DNA from 4 places in the Citrobacter portucalensis genome. Region 4 is predicted to be linked to each of the others. Evidence: predicted binding sites of a transcription regulator. Region 4 holds the regulator's gene; each other region holds the start of a gene.
The links. Region 4 encodes PurR, which represses purine synthesis genes. Its sites were predicted from a motif close to CANGCAAACGTTTGCNTG; they were not measured.

Region 1 (3,123 bases), 1.2 Mb from region 4:
GTTTTTCACAAACCCCTGGCGGTACGGCTTACCGAGAATACGGGCGATTTCCAGCGCGATATCACAGGAGGTTTCCGGGATTGGGATTACTACGTCGATGTCCAGATCTTCCCACTCACGGGCAATTTTTTCGCCAAGCTTAGTCCCCATATTCACACGGGCGCTGTAGACGGAAATCTTGTCGATAAAGGAGTCAGGACGTGCGAAGTAAACGTATTCAAACAGACATGGATTGCTCACCGGGTTATCGGCACACTGACGGGTAAACAGCTGGCCTTTTTCGGTGATGTACACCGCTTCGCCAGGTGCTACGTCGCGCAGGAATTCAAAGCCCAGCGTATCCAGCGCTACGCTTTCAGACGCCACCATGTACTCGGTACGGCCATCGCCAATATCGCGTTTGCCCATCACCAGCGGACGGATACCGTTAGGGTCGCGGAAGGCAACCATACCGTGACCGATAATCATCGCCACGCAGGCATAGGCGCCGCGAATCTGGCGGTTGGTTGCCGCAATGGCCGCAAAAATATTGTCGGCTTCCAGCGGGTAATGGCGGAAGTTATCCAGCTCGCTGGCGAAAATATTCAGCAGAATTTCAGAATCTGAAGTGGTATTGATGTGGCGGCGCTTTTCTTCAAACAGCTTTTTACGCAACTCATGCGCATTGGTCAGGTTGCCATTGTGGGCAAGCGTAATGCCATACGGTGAGTTGACGTAAAAAGGTTGAGCTTCGGAGGCGCTGGAGCTGCCAGCCGTTGGGTAACGCACATGACCGATGCCCATATTGCCCTGCAAACGCTGCATATGGCGCGCTTCAAAAATATCGCTCACCATTCCGTTTGCTTTACGCAAGCGGAAGCAGTTGTTGGCATCAATGGTGATGATGCCCGCAGCATCCTGACCACGATGCTGGAGCACCGTTAACGCGTCATAAATCGACTGGTTTACCGGCATAACACCGGCGATACCGACAATACCGCACATACGTCTTTTCCTCGTTCAGCAACGACCCAAAGTTTATACTTTGGGCAAGAAACTTGACGAGCTTTGCAGATAGTCAAAGAACCATCTGATGATGAAACTGAACTGCGGGATCAGCTGTGACTTACCCCAGTCTTCACTTTTCGACAGACCGGTAAAGGTATCGAGAAAGAACAGTATGGCGGCGACGATCAACGCTCCACGCAAAGCACCGAAGCAGATCCCCAACACCCTGTCGGTACCCGACAGTCCTGTTTTCTCTACCAGTTGGCCTATCACAAAGTTAACGATAGCGCCGACGATAAGTGTCGCGATGAACAGTATCGCGATAGCAATCCCATTTCGAACCAGTTCGTCTTCAAAGCCCGTAAACCAGACAGACAGGTAAGTGTAGTAATGGCTGGCGACAAAGAAAGCACAACCCCAAGTCACCAACGATAATGCTTCACGAACAAAGCCACGGATCAGGCTAACCAGACAGGAAAAACCAATCACCGCGATAATGGCGTAATCAATCCAGACCATATGTGTCCCACGATTTTACGCCCTGTCGTCCTGTTCGGGGCGCATTCTAACAGAAAAAGAAAACGTTTGCGTAGGGATTTCCTTTCCACGCGTAAATAAAAATGGCGCTGAAAAAATCTTCAACGCCATACGATTTTATGCCTCTTCGGACACTGCCGGATGGCGGTGTAAACACCTTGTCCGGCCTACATCAGAGCAACGTAACGCAATCCCTTAGTTAGGGGTATACCCCATCACCACCCCGCTCAAACCAGAGATCTTCTGCAGCTCGCCCAGCGAGTTCTTCAGCTTATCTTTGGAGGCGTCAGGCCCTACGAGAATGCGGGTTATTTTACCCTGCACCGGCGTTGACGGGGAAGTATATACCCGGAAGCCCGCGCCACGAAGTTTACCCACGATCTCATTGACCTTATCCGCGTTTTTCAGCGCACCGAGTTGTACAACGTACGCTTTGCCGGTTGGCGCTGGCGCTTCCTCAGCGGCCGGTTTCGGCGCTGGAGTCGGTGCCGGTGTTGGCGTCGGGGCGACGGCAACAGGCTGCGGTTTCGGTTTAGGTTTCGGTGGTTCCACAGGCGCAGGGACAGGATCTAACTCCGCGCTGTTTGCCGTCGTCAAACGTGATGGATCCAACGATGGCGCGGCAGCATCACCCGCACGCACCTCTTCTGCCGCCCCTTCCGGCGGCTGAGTCGGCAGTGCCTGCGTTGCTGCAGGCATCATGTCTGGTTCATCGCGATCGCCGGGTTTAGGCACCAGTGGGATCGCTGCAAATTCATCCTGATAATGCTTTTTCTGCCCGTCAAGCAGCCCGGGAAGCACAATCACCCCGAGCGCGACCAGCACAATTGTGCCGACTAATCGATTCTGAAACTTACTCGCCACCGCTTCTCCCCACGTCTATTACTTCCATGACATGTGCGACAGTGTGAAACGATCCACACACCAACACGGTATCTTCTGGCTTCGCCTCAGCAAGTGCCGCAGTCCATGCCTGCGCCACGCTGTCATAAGCGTTGCCTTTGCCCAGGTGCTCCAGCAGCTGTTCTGCCGTTGCACCACGCGGCCCTTCCAGGGGCGCACAGTACCAGTCGTCAACCACGCTTTTCAGCCAGGCCAACGTACCGGCAATATCTTTATCATGTAGCATACCGATAACCGCAAGTACACGCCCGCTTTTCACTAACTTTTTCAGACGTCCGGTCAGATACTCCGCCGCATGCGGGTTATGGGCAACATCAAAAATCACCCGCGGCGACTCGCTCACAATCTGGAAGCGTCCCGGTAAAATCGCTTGTTCGATACCGTCACGAATGGCCTGCTCGCTGACGTTAAGACCACTTGCGCGCAGTGCAGCCAGTGCGGTTGCAGCATTAGGTTGTGGCACCTGCGGCAACGGCAGGTGCGCCAGCGTTCCATGAGCATCAGTAAACGACCAGTCGTTCTCCGTGACCGCATAGCGCCAGTCCACACCACAACGTTGCAAAATCGCCCCGCTCTCCTGAGCGACATCCGCGATGGTGTAAGGCATTTCCGGTTCGCCGACGATGGCCGGTTTCTCTGCGCGGAAAATCCCTGCCTTCTCACGACCAATACTTTCGCGATCCGGGCCCAGCCAGT
Region 2 (3,123 bases), 500 kb from region 4:
GCGAACGGAATAACATGCCATTGGCTAAATCGAGCATCATACGATCGTGCTCTTCATCATAATACCAGCGCCAGTTATCGTCGGGTTTAATTCGCATCAGTTTCTCTCCTTTCCTTAATCATCACCGTTACGACAGTATCCTTTTGCCGCTTCGTTTATTGCCCTAATAATAAAAGCTCAGAATGTTTAAATAAGCAACAGTAAAGGAATATAAAACAACCAGGGCTAGAAATAAAGCCCTGGATTGTGATTAAGGTAGCATTCAGATATTGCTGACGATTTCTTTTATCAACGGCGGACCTTTAAAAATAAAGCCCGAATAAATCTGTACGAGGGTTGCACCAGCAGCTATTTTCTCACGTGCAGCAATCACCGAGTCGATACCACCAACGCCAATAATCGGCAGCTGACCTTTTAATTCCTGAGACAACTGGCGAATAATTTCTGTACTTTTTAATTGCAACGGTCGACCGCTCAGACCACCCATTTGATCGCAATTTTTCATTCCCTGAACAAGAGAACGATCGAGGGTGGTGTTAGTCGCAATTACGCCATCAATATTATGGCGAACTAAACTATCGGCGACCTGGATCAGTTCTTCCACAGAAAGATCCGGCGCGATCTTTACCGCCACCGGAACATATTTATGGTGGATCGCTTGCAGATCGTTTTGCTTATTTTTAATTGCCGTCAGGAGATCGTCCAGCGCCTCGCCGTATTGCAGCGTACGTAATCCCGGCGTATTCGGCGAAGAGATATTAATCGCGATATAACCAGCATAGGCATAGACTTTTTCCATACAAATCAGATAGTCATCTTTGCCGTTCTCTACTGGGGTATCTTTGTTCTTACCAATATTAATACCCAGAATACCGTCGAAATGCGATTTTTTAACGTTCTCAACCAGGTTATCAACCCCGTGGTTATTAAACCCCATGCGGTTGATCAAACCTTCTGCATCGACCAGACGGAACAGACGCGGTTTATCGTTACCCGGCTGAGGGCGTGGCGTCACGGTACCAATCTCAATGGAACCAAATCCCATCGCGCCGAGCGCATCAATGCACTCCCCGTCTTTATCCAGTCCGGCAGCAAGCCCGAGCGGATTTTTAAACGTCAACCCCATACAGGTAACCGGTTTTGCCGGTACTTTCTGGCGCACAAGCGCTTCAAGCGGTGTGCCGGTAATGCGACGTAATTGCTGGAATGTCAATTCATGAGCGCGCTCTGGATCGAGCTGAAAAAGGGCTTTACGAACGAAGGGGTAGTACATGAACTCTCCTGGATTCCCGGTGTGCAAACCGGGGGCGTATTATGTGCGATCGCGAGCAAAAAGGGAATTGACCTGCGGCAATAAATAGCAATCGTTTTCCTCCTTCTGCCGTTTTATTCATTTTTCAACTTTTCTATCCCGTATAAATCATTTCGATAAACAAAATCTCTCTGCCAGACTGCACAAATTGTTATCAATGTTAAATAAAAGCGAACAATTGGTTATAAGGGGAGATTGAAATTATGCGCGTCATTACTCTGGCGGGAAGCCCACGCTTCCCCTCTCGCTCCAGCGCGTTACTGGAATACGCCCGAGAAAAACTGAACGGCCAGGATGTCGAAGTCTGTCACTGGAATCTGCACAACTTTGCCCCAGAAGACCTGATTTATGCGCGCTTCGACAGCCCGTCGCTGAAAACCTTTGTCGAACAACTACACGACGCCGACGGATTGATTGTGGCAACACCAGTCTACAAAGCAGCTTACTCCGGTGCGTTGAAAACGTTGCTCGACCTGCTTCCCGAACGCGCACTGGAAGGCAAAGTGGTTTTGCCACTGGCAACAGGCGGTACCGTGGCGCATTTACTGGCCGTTGATTACGCACTTAAGCCGGTGCTGAGCGCGTTAAAAGCCCAGGAAATCCTGCACGGTGTTTTTGCTGATGATTCACAGGTGATTGATTATCAACATAAACCGCAGTTTACGCCCAACCTGCAACTGCGTCTGGACAATGCACTCGACACCTTCTGGCTGGCGTTGCATCGTCGCGACATCCAACTCCCTCAATTGAATGCTCTGCGAGGTGCCGCTCATGCTTGATTTTCTCAGGCGTCACACGCCTTGGCTGGCGTTGACCGGATTGCTGTCACTTTCAACGCTCGCCCATGCCGCAGAGTCTGCACCAGACGCGCTGCGCATAGGCTACCAGAAAGGGAGCGTCAGCATGGTGCTGGCTAAAAGCCATCAGCTACTGGAGAAACGCTACCCACAGACCAAAATCTCGTGGATTGAGTTCCCGGCAGGGCCGCAAATGCTGGAAGCACTCAATATCGGCAGTATCGATCTCGGCAGTACCGGTGACATTCCGCCGATTTTCGCCCAGGCAGCCGGGGCCGATCTGGTTTACGTGGGCGTCGAGCCGCCCAAACCGAAAGCCGAAGTGATTCTGGTGCCAAAAAATAGCCCGATCAAGAGCGTCGCGCAGCTTAAAGGACATAAAGTCGCCTTCCAGAAAGGCTCCAGCGCCCACAATTTACTGCTCCGGGCGCTGCAACAGGCCGGACTGAAATTTACCGATATTCAACCAACGTATCTGACTCCCGCCGATGCGCGAGCGGCCTTTCAGCAAGGAAACGTGGATGCGTGGGCTATCTGGGATCCCTATTATTCCGCCGCGTTACTGCAAGGTGATGTACGCGTACTGAAGGACGGCTCAGACCTCAAGCAAACCGGTTCGTTTTATCTCGCCGCCCGTCCTTATGCCGAGAAAAATGGCGCTTTTGTATTTGGCGTACTGGATACCTTTAGCCAGGCCGATGCGCTAACGCTCAACCAGCGCCAGCAAAGCATTACCCTGCTGGCCAAAACCATGGGGCTGCCAGAGCCGGTGATTGCGTCTTATCTTGATCACCGGCCGCCAACGACCATCTCGCCCGTCAGCGCCTCTGTTGCCGCTCTGCAACAACAAACCGCCGATCTGTTTTATGACAACCGTTTGGTGCCGAAAAAAATCGATATTCGCCAGCGTATCTGGCAACCCACTCAGCAGGCAGGAGAAAAATTATGAGTCTGAATATGTTCTGGTTTTTACCCACCCACGGTGACGGTCATTATCTTGGAACGGAAGAAGGT
Region 3 (3,123 bases), 940 kb from region 4:
ATCGATGCCGATGGTCTGGTCATTCTGACCGATGCCGATGCGGTCTATGAAAACTGGGGGACGCCGGAGCAACGCGCGATCCGTCAGGCCTCTCCTGATGAGCTGGCGCCGTTTGCTAAAGCTGATGGTTCGATGGGCCCAAAGGTTACTGCCGTAAGTGGATATGTGAAGCGACGTGGAAAACCGGCATGGATTGGCGCGCTGTCACGCATTGAAGATACGCTGGCGGGCAAAGCCGGAACCTGTATCCGTCTGTAAAAAAAGGGGGGGCGTTTATATGCACGCCCCCTATTTTCTTATTTCAGCTTTGACTGCGCCCAGATAATACTGCTGGCATATTCCGGCGGCAGCAGGGGGATAAGCGCTTCCAGCGTCGCGCTAAGGCGCGCGGTATCGCTGTCGCTCAGGTTCAGGTGACCCACCTTACGCCCTTCACGCACCTCTTTGTCATACCAGTGCAGATGCACCAGCGGCAGCTTCAGCCAGTCGTAGTTCAGGTCGCTACCAATCAGGTTTACCATCACCGAAGGGTGGTTCACCACCGGCGTCGGTAACGGCAGGTCGGTAATGGCACGTAGATGCAGCTCAAACTGGCTGATGCTGGCGCCGTTTTGCGTCCAGTGCCCGCTGTTGTGCACGCGCGGAGCTAGTTCGTTAATCAGCAGACCTTCCGGGGTGATGAAACACTCCATCGCCATCACGCCAACATAGCACAGCTCCTGCATGATGGCAGAGAGCATTGCTTCAGCTTGTTCCTGCTGTCTGGCGTTAGCCTGCGGGAACACCACGCTGGTGCGCAGAATGCCGTCCTGATGCAGGTTATGGGTCAGCGGATAGAAAACGGTGCTGCCGTCGTGCGCACGAGCGCCAACCAGTGAGACTTCTCCGGAGAAGTTGATTCCCCGCTCGACGATGCACTCGCCGTAGCAGTCGTCCGGCAGTTGCTCAGTTTCATTTGCGCGCAAGCGCCACTGTCCACGTCCGTCGTAGCCGCCGACGCGACGTTTCACAATCGCCAGCTCGCCAAGTTTGTCGAATATCGCAGACCATTCGCTTTTATCTGCCAGCAGTTGCCATGGCGCGGTCGCCAGACCGAGCTTGTCAAAAAGCTGCTTTTGCGTCAGACGGTCGGCAATAATCGGGAAGACGTCGCGGTTAACAAACGCCGGGTGGCGTGCCAGTTCGCGGGTGAGTGCCGTTTCCGGCCAGCGCTCAATCTCAGCGGTGATCACGCTTTGCTGAAAAGGGACCGCAGCCGGTTCAGCGTCCAGCCCGACGGGCCAGACCGCTATGCCCAGTGGCTCACCGGCCTGGCGCAGCATGCGCCCTAGCTGTCCGTTGCCAAGTACGCAGACCTGCTTCATGCGACACCTCGCGGGTCCGGGTTCTCCAGCACCTCGTCGGTTTGCGCTTTACGCCACTCAGCCAGACGCTGATGCAGTTCTTTGTCGTGTGTTGCCAGAATTTGTGCTGCCAGCAGGGCCGCATTTGCCGCCCCCGCTTTGCCGATCGCCAGCGTGCCGACCGGAATACCGCGCGGCATTTGAACGATAGAGTAGAGGCTATCTACGCCGCTCAGCGCTGCGCTTTGCACCGGAACGCCCAAAACTGGCACCAGCGTTTTCGCCGCAATCATGCCAGGCAAATGCGCTGCGCCACCGGCCCCGGCAATAATCACCTGATAACCGTTCTCTTCAGCGCTTTCGGCGAAGCTAAACAGTTTGTCTGGGGTGCGGTGGGCGGAGACGACTTCAACATGATGCGGAACGTCCAGGATTTCGAAGATTTCGGCGGCGAACTGCATGGTAGCCCAGTCGCTTTTGGACCCCATCACGATGGCGACACGCGCCGGATTATTGCGGGAAGACATGCGTCTGAAAACTCCTGTGGTGCACTACACTCGACTTTTGAGGCCACAGAGAATAGCATAATTCACCGCCAAGGAAAACGATTGCGCGCTTTGTACTTCACTCTTCAAGCTGCCTCTTTGTTGGCTGCATCTGCTCACCCCAGTCACTTACTTTTGTAAGCTCCAGGGGACTCACAGATTTGCCGCTTTGATGCAACTCGAATAGTTTTGTGTAAAGAGGAACTGGGTATCTGCAGAATTAAAACGGAAAGGCGATCAGTTCAACGTCGTCAGGGGTGACTTTGATCATCGAACCTTCGGTGTGCCATGCGCCTAATACCACGCGGAAAGCGGGTTGCTCATTGGCCGTAAGTTTGTGGACGGCAGGGCGGTGGGTATGGCCGTGAATTAACCACTGAACCTGATGTTTTTCCATCTCGCTAATCACGGCCTGCTGATTCACATCCATGATTTCCAGCGATTTGGTGGTGTTGGCTGCTTTGCTGTTGGCACGCATTTTCGCAGCGATTCGCTGGCGAACGAACAGCGGCAGAGCGAGGAACAGCTTCTGTAACCAGGGTTGATGCACTTTGGCGCGAAATGCCTGATAGCCTGCGTCGTCGGTGCATAAGGTGTCGCCATGCATGATCAGCACCTTGCGGCCATACAGGTCGAGCACTTTTTCTTCGGGAAGCAAGGTCATGCCGCTCGCACGGGCAAAACGTTTACCGAGCAGAAAATCACGGTTGCCGTGAATAAAAAAGCAGGGAACGCCGGAATCAGTCAGTGATTTTATCGCCGCGGCCATTTCACGATGCAGCGGATTAGGATCGTCGTCGCCAATCCAGGCTTCAAACAGGTCGCCAAGAATGTATAGCGCATCGGCCTTTCGCGCATCACCGGCTAAAAAACGCAGAAAACCGGCGGTGATCGCCGGTTCTTCTGTGCAGAGGTGAAGATCTGCAATAAACAGTGTCGCCACGATTACTCGCTGACGGTCACGTTTTCGATGATAACGTCTTCTTTTGGCACATCCTGATGCATACCGCTGCGACCAGTGGAAACGCCTTTGATTTTATCAACCACGTCCATGCCTTCAACAACTTCAGCGAACACGCAGTAACCCCAACCCTGCATGCTTTCGCCGGAGAAGTTCAGGAAGTCGTTGTCTGCAACGTTGATGAAGAACTGTGCGGTTGCGGAGTGCGGAGCCTGAGTACGCGCCATCGCCAGCGTACCACGAGTGTTTTTCAAACCGTTGTTCGCTTCGTTTT
Region 4 (3,123 bases):
ATTAACGCCTGCCGGGGCATGGTTTTTAAAAGAAGGCCGCTCTGTTATCAAAAAAATGCAGATCACGCGCCAGCAATGTCAGCAAATTGCCAACGGCTGGCGCGGACAGCTGGCGATCGCCGTCGATAACATTGTCCGCCCGGATCGTACCCGACAGATGATCGTGGATTTCTACCGTCACTTTGATGATGTGGAGTTGTTAGTTTTTCAGGAAGTGTTTAACGGCGTGTGGGACGCACTGTCTGATGGGCGTGTGGAGCTGGCCATCGGGGCCACACAGGCCATTCCGGTCGGGGGGCGCTATACCTTCCGCGATATGGGAATGCTGAGCTGGAGCTGCGTGGTAGCCAGCCATCATCCACTAGCGTCAATGCCTGGACCGTTAAGTGATGACACGTTGCGCAACTGGCCGTCACTGGTGCGCGAAGATACCTCCCGAACATTGCCGAAGCGTATTACCTGGCTGCTGGACAACCAAAAGCGCGTCGTCGTGCCGGACTGGGAATCTTCTGCGACCTGTTTGTCCGCGGGATTGTGCGTGGGCATGGTACCGACGCATTTTGCCAAGCCGTGGATCGATAGCGGTAAATGGGTTGCGCTGCAACTGGAGAACCCTTTTCCTGATGCCGCATGCTGCCTGACATGGCAGCAGAACGATACGTCACCGGCATTGAGTTGGCTGCTGGACTATTTAGGAGATAGTGAAACGTTGAACAAGGAATGGCTGCGGGAGCCAGATGAGACTCCCGCACAACAGGCTTAACGGCGGTAATCGCGGAACGGACCGTCGGCAACGGAGCGACGCTCAACCAGGCGTGGATGCACTTCGATAGACTGTGACTCTTCACGTTTATTCACGATACGGTCTAACAGCATGTTGAAGGCCGTTTCACCCAGTGAATCCTTCGGCTGGTGAATGGTCGTCAAGGCCGGCGTGAAGAAGCGGGCGTTGCGCACGTTGTCGTAGCCGATGAGTGAGACATCCTGCGGTACGCGCAGTCCCATTTCGTCAGCGGCGCACAGCGCACCCATTGCCATAATATCGCCACCGCAGAAGACCGCGGTCGGACGATGAGACTGCGACAGAATTTGCTGCATGGCGCGGTAGCCGGATTCAGGCTCAAAATCGCCCTGGACAATCCAGTTTTCAGGCACTTTAATCAGCGCTTCTTCCATCGCTTTCATAAAGCCAGCCAGACGCCCGGCCCCGGTGTTACGTTCCATTGGGCCAGGGATCACGCCAATCTCACGATGACCGCGTTCTACCAGATACCGGCCCGCCATGTAACCGCCTTCGAAGGCGTTATCAATGACCGTATCAGTAAAGTCGGCTTTTGCTTCGCCCCAGTCCATGACGACCATCGGGATATGGCGATACTCTCCGAGCATCGAAAGCAGCGACTCCGGATACTCAGAACACATCACCAGCAGACCATCAACGCGCTTTTGCGCCATCATCGACAGATAAGCCTGCTGTTTTTCGAGACTGTTCCATGCGTTACCCAGGATCAGGGTATAGCCTTTCTGGAAACAGTTTTTCTCAACGGCTTCGATAATTTCGGCGAAATAGGCCGCTTCGCTGCTGGTCGCCAGCAAGCCGATAGACTTGGTGTGATTTACCTTCAGGCTGCGGGCAACTGCGCTCGGAGAATAGTGCAGTTCTTTGATTGCTGCCCAGACAGCATTACGTGTTTCTTCCGCGACAAAGCGCGTCTTGTTAATTACGTGTGATACGGTTGTAGTGGAAACGTTTGCTCGCTTCGCTACATCTTTAATTGTTGCCATTACATCTCACTCCAGACCATATCCTAAGCTCCTGAGAATACTCCAGGTAAACGTTTGCCTTTACACACCCTTATCGCAACGTAAGGGTTGCGGCACGCCGGGAAAACGACACGGAACGTCAGGAAGGGGTCAATGGCCGGTACGCTAATCAAGTAAGCGTGGAATTTTGTCTGATCTTAACGAAAAGGGGAAGAGTTAAAAGCAGTTATCAATATAAATCGTGAGAGATTTTTGCTTTCAAGTGTGTAAAAATGCGCAATATCACTTTTTGTGTGGGAATAAAAAGGAGAAAACTTGATGAGCACCGATCTGAAATTTTCGTTAGTGACTACCATTATTGTTCTGGGTTTGATCGTCGCGGGTGGTCTGACCGCAGCGCTGCATTGATTTCCCCGAGGGAGTTAGCTCTCCCTCATCCCTTCGACTCGTTTTTCCCCGCTATTGTTTGCGAATAAGCAAAAGTCTTTTGCAGTTTTGTTAACTTTATTAATTTTGCGATCAATGTCATGCTTTTGACTCTTATTTTATGTCGTGCCACGGCTCGACGATATGGAGTCGAAATATGAAAATCAATTACCCTTTACTGGCGCTGGCAATCGGGGCGTTTGGTATTGGCACCACCGAGTTTTCGCCAATGGGGTTGTTGCCCGTCATTGCCAAAGGTGTGGACGTCTCGATTCCGGCGGCTGGCATGCTGATCAGCGCTTATGCGGTAGGTGTGATGGTAGGTGCACCGCTGATGACATTGCTGCTGTCTCATCGTGCGCGACGTAATGCTTTGATATTCCTGATGGCGATTTTCACGCTGGGTAATGTTCTTTCGGCTATCTCGCCGGATTACACCACGCTGATGCTATCGCGTATTTTGACCAGTCTTAACCATGGAGCCTTTTTTGGTCTCGGTTCTGTGGTTGCAGCCAGTGTGGTACCCAAACATAAGCAGGCCAGCGCCGTGGCAACGATGTTTATGGGGTTAACCATCGCCAATATTGGCGGCGTTCCGGCGGCGACCTGGCTTGGTGAAACCATCGGCTGGCGCATGTCGTTTATGGCCACTGCGGGGCTGGGCGTCATTGCGATGGTCAGCCTGTTCTTCTCATTACCCAAGGGTGGAGCAGGAGAGCGCCCGGATGTCCGAAGCGAACTGGCGGTGTTGATGCGCCCACAGGTGTTGTCGGCGTTACTGACTACCGTACTGGGTGCAGGGGCGATGTTCACGCTGTATACCTACATCTCGCCGGTTCTGCATACTATCACTCATGCTACACCGGCATTTGTTACCGGGATGCTGGTGTTGATAGGCGTTGGCTTCTCGATCGGTAACTATTTTGGCGGCAA

Region 1: a site for PurR is predicted at 1,562-1,579, ahead of cvpA (colicin V production protein). Genes of this name have one in related genera too.
Region 2: a site for PurR is predicted at 1,358-1,375, ahead of pyrD (quinone-dependent dihydroorotate dehydrogenase). Genes of this name have one in related genera too.
Region 3: a site for PurR is predicted at 1,941-1,958, ahead of purE (5-(carboxyamino)imidazole ribonucleotide mutase). Genes of this name have one in related genera too.

What each region holds. Positions count from the first base shown of each region.
Region 1 covers NZ_CP092466.1:1,585,602-1,588,724, reverse strand. The annotation lists gene purF (amidophosphoribosyltransferase) at 1-984, opposite strand, end outside; gene cvpA (colicin V production protein) at 1,018-1,506, opposite strand; gene dedD (cell division protein DedD) at 1,720-2,388, opposite strand; gene folC (bifunctional tetrahydrofolate synthase/dihydrofolate synthase) at 2,378-3,123, opposite strand, start outside.
Region 2 covers NZ_CP092466.1:3,269,657-3,272,779, forward strand. The annotation lists gene zapC (cell division protein ZapC) at 1-97, opposite strand, end outside; gene pyrD (quinone-dependent dihydroorotate dehydrogenase) at 263-1,273, opposite strand; gene ssuE (NADPH-dependent FMN reductase) at 1,516-2,091, shown strand; gene LY264_RS16050 (sulfonate ABC transporter substrate-binding protein) at 2,084-3,058, shown strand; gene ssuD (FMNH2-dependent alkanesulfonate monooxygenase) at 3,055-3,123, shown strand, end outside.
Region 3 covers NZ_CP092466.1:3,708,989-3,712,111, reverse strand. The annotation lists gene LY264_RS18065 (carbamate kinase) at 1-258, shown strand, start outside; gene purK (5-(carboxyamino)imidazole ribonucleotide synthase) at 297-1,364, opposite strand; gene purE (5-(carboxyamino)imidazole ribonucleotide mutase) at 1,361-1,870, opposite strand; gene lpxH (UDP-2,3-diacylglucosamine diphosphatase) at 2,109-2,831, opposite strand; gene ppiB (peptidylprolyl isomerase B) at 2,834-3,123, opposite strand, start outside.
Region 4 covers NZ_CP092466.1:2,769,575-2,772,697, reverse strand. The annotation lists gene punR (DNA-binding transcriptional activator PunR) at 1-763, shown strand, start outside; gene purR (HTH-type transcriptional repressor PurR) at 760-1,785, opposite strand; gene cydH (cytochrome bd-I accessory subunit CydH) at 2,083-2,172, shown strand; gene LY264_RS13465 (MFS transporter) at 2,348-3,123, shown strand, end outside.